DNA from 2 places in the Sporosarcina saromensis genome. Region 2 is predicted to be linked to the other one. Evidence: riboswitches for the same ligand, from Rfam matches in the RefSeq annotation. Region 2 holds a riboswitch; the other holds the start of a gene.

Region 1 (3,161 bases), 1.2 Mb from region 2:
AAAACTCATTTGCACGAGATCGGTCAAGTAACCACCGACGGAATCCGTAAACATGTTGAAAATGAGTAGTGTCGGTCCTAAAACGACCACAAATACAAGCAATGCAATTGCTAGAACAAGATTTGTGTTGGACAAGTATTTAATTCCTTTACTAATTCCAGTCCAAGCCGACATGATGAATAATACAGTGACGACTGCAATAATGATGAATTGCGAAGTGATCCCCATTTCGAATCCAAACAAATAGTTCAGTCCTGCGTTAATTTGAACAGCACCGAAGCCGAGCGTTGTCGCAACGCCAAAAGCAGTTGCAAAAACGGCAAGTACATCCACAAGTGTACCCCAAGAGCCTTCCATCTTTTTACCGAATATCGGCTTCAATGTTGCTGAAACTAACCCCGGTTCGCCTTTTCGAAATTGGAAATAGGCAAGTGCCAATGCGACAATACCGTACATGGCCCATACGTGTAAGCCCCAGTGAAAGAACGATTCACGCAATGCTTCCTTGAATGCTGCATCTGTGTTCGGTTCCTTCGTCGCTGGATTGATTGCATAGTGTGATAAAGGTTCTGCAGCTCCGTAAAATACGAGGCCAATCCCCATCCCGGCAGAAAATAGCATTGCAATCCACGTCACGGTTGAAAATTCAGGACGATCTGTGTTTTTGCCCAAACGGATTTTTCCGAACGGACTAAAAATCAAAAAGAGACTAAGTGCCAATAATACAGACATAATCATCATGTAATACCAGCCGAATGAAGCTGCTACAAAGTTCTTAATTGTTGAAGTAACGGTTTCAAAGCTTTCTGATGCAAGCACCCCGTAACCGACGGCCAAAATAATAAGACCGATTGTGATGTAAAATACATTTGAGATTTTTCTCATGTTTCCCCCTATGCAATTGCGTTTTTATAAACGACTATAAACTATACCAATCCTATTGAAGGAAAGCAAAAGCGTTCCGTGTATGAATGGATATGGAATTGTTTTATTTTATTTTTTTATCATGCGAATGAAACAACATGGCATCAATAGTTATACACGGAATTGGTAGTAATTATTCAAGAAGGGTAGGTGAAGGAAATGATGAAAAAATTGAGTCGATGGTACTAGGTTTTTTCGCGTTAATCTTCGTCTTTAATATCTCGGTCTGGAGGGATTTGTTCACTTAAATACTCCGCGATTTGGCGTTTGACTGTTTCTAGCTGTTTAAAATACAATTCAAATTGCGCTTGGTTCACTAAAAATTCATTGCCATTGTGAATACCCTTGATACGCCCTTCCAAAACATACTTCTGCACTTGGCTGACGGGCATGCCTAAGTAATCTGCCGTTTCTTCAATTGTCATATACATGGAGATTGCTCCTTTCTTTCATAAAAAAAGAGACGGAAATCCGCCTCTTCTTCAAATCAACTTTTCGAGATTGATTCGTTTATTTAACGCAATCATTACTGGAATGCCGACCATCATGACGACAAATTCCCCAACTGCAACGAAAAGCCATGTAAGTAAAAATGGAAGTTCTAACACAATGTTTAATTCCCAGGCGATGAGAAACATCGTTACTGTGAACACCAAGGTGTTAAATAACATCCTTTTATAAAGTCCACTGATGAACTTCGCTGAAAAGATTGTAATCGATAGCGCGATAACAGATTGTCCGACCCCGAATACCAAATCAATCGGTCCAAGTTCAGAAAACAATAAGTTCGCGACAAACACACCGAGTACAATCCCAATGATGTATTTTTTATTGAAAACGACGAGATGGTTGAACATCTCTGACAAACGGAACTGGATGTTCGTGAAGCCAAAAGGGGCAATCAAAAACGTCACAGCCACATACAACGCAGCAATAATGCCGCTCGTCGCAAGAGTTTTTACGTTCATATTCATTTCTCCTTAGTTTTTTATCGTGGGATGGTTACGAACCACGAGGCATAAAGCCTACATGCCAGTGTAGCATATTATACCCGTCCAAACAACAGGGGATAGATGGATGAATTCTTTATTTCTCGTGAAGTAAACGAGTACACCTGTGGCAGATTGCTAACTGAAAGGCTTAGGATCCGGCTGATAAAAATAATTAGGTGATTGCTTTTCATTAGAATAAGGTTGATGGTAAATATGGGTGGCGGCCGGTGACAAAGGGGGAATGAGCCATGCCCAGTTTCCGGTAACGGCCCGTCCACTTTTTCGTTCGTTTTCTTCAAAGCGCTTGAATTGCTTTGCAGCTGTATGGTGGTCGATGATCGTTACACCAGCTTGTTGATAAGAGTGCAATACGGCTATATTTAACTCCACCAATGCTTTGTCGATCCACAGTGAACGGTTCAGCTTCGTATCTAGTCCCATTAAGTCGGCGATACGTGGCAACATATTGTAGCGGTCGGTATCCGCCAAGTTTCTTGCCCCGATCTCTGTCCCCATATACCAACCGTTAAACGGTGCCATTGGGTAATCAATGCCCCCAATTTCTAACCGCATGTTTGAGATGATCGGAACCGCATACCATTTCAAATTTAGCGCCGCAAACCCTTCGATTTCAGGATGGATAATCGGTACTTCTTTTACAATTTCCTCAGGGATGGAAAACCATTGCGCTTTTTCTCCGTCTGCTTGAATGACAAGAGGAAGTAAATCGAATGGTGTTTTCTCCCCGCGCCACCCGAGATTTTCACATACCTCTGTCAGGTCAAGAGAAGCGGAATCGCCAATAAGTTGCTCTCCATCTTTGTAACCGGCGTACCGAAGCAGTTGATGGTTCCAAATCCGAAGTGGATCTGTCCCGTTTTTGCGTGGAGGGAAAATGGTAATAGTGGAGCGGATTTGCCCATCATTTGTTGCATATGCAATGTGGTCGACTAGTTTTTCAAATGCATCTTCTGCTGAAACCACATCACGCGCATCAACAATATGTAATGTGTGCCAAAGCAACCGTCCGATGCAGCGATTACTATTGCGCCAAGCCATTTTCGCACCGTGTTCCAATTCAAACGGTTTGTGCGTATAGGTCCCCGTTACATCGATTTCATGTTTAATTTCCGCTAAACGATCGAGTCGGTCTTCATCCGATTGCCCCAGTTCAGCATAACATTGTGTAATAAACTGCGTTGCTTCTATTAGTAATGTACGAGCTGTTGAAGTTTGTTCCATTGT
Region 2 (3,161 bases):
AGGATTTAAAATGCGCGCATTTGTCTATGTAATCGTCTTTTTTTCTTTCTTTGATTTATTTTCACAGTTGCCTATTATGAGTCCGTTCGCTCTATCGTTAGGCGCTTCTTCTTTTTTGACCGGTTTAGCTGTCGGTATGTATTCTTTTTCAAATACAATTGGAAATATCATTTCTGGTTTCATGACAGATCGCCGTGGCCCTTTTATGATTTTACTCATTGGCTTATTCGCCTCAGGAGCGTCGCTTTTATTGTATACAGTCGTTGAGGGACCATATTCTTTGCTTGGTATCCGATTCATCCACGGATTTATGGAAGGGCTTATTGTTCCAGCCGCTTTCACATTTCTTGCAAATCGTACAGAAGAATCAAAACGTGGCCGTAGTGTCGCAATTTCCGGAGCGTTCGTTGGAATGGCGGCGATCATCGGTCCTGCCTATAGTGGGATTGTCGCTTCCAAAACAAGTACCCCTTTTATAATGGGAATGAATGGCCTCATCATGTTTATTTTAGCATTCGCAGCCTTCTTTCTGTTGCGTTCCTATACGTATGTCAGAAAAAATCGCTTAAAAATGTCATCACAATTTCGGGTCAAATACTTATTTAAACACCCCGGCATGGTCCGTGCATTTTCAGGTGCATTTTTTCTCATGTTTTCACAAGGGGTACTGGCATTCATCCTCCCTTTAAAAGTGGAAGCGCTTGGCTTTGATACAAAAACAACCGGAATGCTGCTCAGTACATTCGGGGTTGTCGCAATACTAATTTTCCTTCTACCGATTAATCGTGTATTTGATCGGGTACGTCCTATGATTACGTTAGCTTTCGGGATTTCACTAATGGGTATTTGCATGATTTTGTTAAGCCAAGTATCAGCGCTTACTCACCTGTTTTTAGCGATGGGGTTATATGGCATCGGCTTCGCTTTTCTATTCCCGTCTATCAATTCATTGCTAATTGACTCATCAGCCCCTGAGTACCGCGGAAAAGCATACGGCTATTTTTATGCCTTTTTTTCCATCGGTGTCGTAGCGGGATCGAGCTTGATTGGCTATTTGGATTTATCGTTCACTGGTGGGTTCATGGTGACAGGAATCATCCTTTTGTTCATTGCACTTTATACAATTTTAGGTTTGAAACGAAGTTTGCTATTGACAGAATAGGTAAAACCAGTTAAAGTCATAGACGAAAAGAATAACCCTGTTCGGGAGAGGTTCATAGCGACCCTCTATAAAAAACTATGGATGCCGGAAACTACGCCATGTCCATTTGACATGGCTTTTATTTTTCCATTTCTATGGCCCCTCCCTGACAACATAACTTCAGGGAGGTTTTTGTATTGACTGGAAGAGATGAAAACACACTACAAGACTTAACACTATTAGGTAACCAACGAACGACCTATGCTTATGAATACAATCCATCCATTTTAGAAGCCGTTGACAACATGCATACAACGCGTGATTACTTCGTGAAATTCAATTGCCCTGAATTCACTTCCCTTTGTCCGATGACGGGACAGCCCGACTTTGCAACGATGTACATCAGTTACATTCCAGATGAGAAATTGGTCGAAAGTAAAGCTTTGAAACTGTATTTGTTCAGTTTCCGGAATCACGGGGATTTCCATGAAGACTGTGTCAACATCATCATGAATGATTTAATTCATTTATTGGCGCCGCGCTATATTGAAGTTTGGGGGAAATTTACGCCTCGGGGTGGTCTTTCAATCGACCCTTACTGCAATTATGGTAAACCGGGAACGAAATACGAACAGATGGCGGAGCATCGTTTGATGAACCATGATCTGTACCCTGAGAAAATCGATAATCGATGAGGAGTAATGAAAGATGCGCTATTATTTAAGTGGAATATTTGTAGGTTTATTAATTTTATCGAACATTGTAGCAGTGAAATTGATCAGCGTTGGCAGTTGGATCGTTATTCCTGCAGCAGCCGTCATTTATGTCTGTACGTATCCAATTTTGGATGTACTAACTGAAGCTTATGGGAAAGAGGCTGCCCGAAAAACTGTTCAAACCGGGTTTATTGCACAACTTTTGGCAATAGGATTCATTTGGATTGCCATCCACTTGCCTGCTGCTCCTTTTTATGAAAACCAAGCTGCTTTTGAAACGATCTTTAACGCAGGTTTCCGTGTGACTATTGCCAGTTTAGTTGCCTATCTCGTGAGCCAAAACTTAGATGTAACAATCTTTGATAAGCTGAAACAAAAACACGGCTCTAAACAATTATGGGTACGTAACAATGCCTCTACGATGGTGAGTCAATTCGTCGATACGACGTTATTCATTACAATCGCATTTGCAGGAACAATGCCTACCTCTATATTACTTGGCATGATTGCGAGCCAATATATCTTTAAGTTTTCAATCGCAATTATCGACACACCCATTGTGTATGTATTGGTTGCACTCTGCAGAAAGAAAGAGCGAAACGTCCAACCAATTGTTTCACCTCAACAATAATTCGAACGTAAAAAACCGCGTACCGGCGACTCATTTGAGACGCGCACGCGGTTTTCCTTTTGTCTAAAATTCTTACACCATCTGCTTTGAAAAAGCTTTGATTTCTTCCATAAACGCTTCTCCATACCGCTCAAGCTTTGCATCACCTACACCATTGACTTCCAAAAACGCTTCGTCGGTCATTGGCATTTTAGCAGCCATATCCCGTAATGATTTATCAGAGAAGACGACGAAAGGCGGAACACTTGCTTCTTGCGCAATTTTCAATCGAAGTGCGCGTAATTGGTCAAATAACGGGTCGTCTTGCGTAATCTGTTTTGTTTCAACTGTCGCTTTCCGATAGACTTTAGTTTTCCCAGTCAGCACATCTTTGCCTAATTCCGTCACATAAATAATCGGGAATTGACCATTTTCAACACCTAGATAATTTTCCGAGATAATAAACTCAATAAAATCGGACACTTCCTTCGCGTTGCGGCCTTTCATAATGCCATATGTCGTCAGTTTATCAAATCCGAATTCGACAACTTTCTTATTTCTTGAACCGGTCAACACTTGGGCGATCATCGTCTTACCAAAACGTTGCCCCATCCGAATAACGCAAGATAACACTTTTTGAACGTCAACAGTTACATCAGCCCGTTCCCGCGTATCCGTGCAATTTGCACAACGG

The links. Region 2 has a riboswitch for preQ1 ahead of queF (preQ(1) synthase). Riboswitches for the same ligand answer to the same signal wherever they lie in the genome.
Region 1: another riboswitch for preQ1. It lies ahead of ACVHUV_RS02135 (QueT transporter family protein); the one in region 2 lies ahead of queF (preQ(1) synthase).

Annotation. Positions count from the first base shown of each region.
Region 1 covers NZ_CM142738.1:462,787-465,947, reverse strand. Annotated here, with positions in the region: gene ACVHUV_RS02145 (glycine betaine uptake BCCT transporter) at 1-885, opposite strand, end outside; gene ACVHUV_RS02140 (helix-turn-helix domain-containing protein) at 1,125-1,355, opposite strand; gene ACVHUV_RS02135 (QueT transporter family protein) at 1,407-1,892, opposite strand; PreQ1 riboswitch class I at 1,899-1,943, opposite strand; gene ACVHUV_RS02130 (nitric oxide synthase oxygenase) at 2,052-3,158, opposite strand.
Region 2 covers NZ_CM142738.1:3,080,543-3,083,703, forward strand. Annotated here, with positions in the region: gene ACVHUV_RS15785 (MFS transporter) at 11-1,162, shown strand; PreQ1 riboswitch class I at 1,204-1,247, shown strand; gene queF (preQ(1) synthase) at 1,339-1,836, shown strand; gene ACVHUV_RS15795 (queuosine precursor transporter) at 1,850-2,488, shown strand; gene recQ (DNA helicase RecQ) at 2,561-3,161, opposite strand, start outside.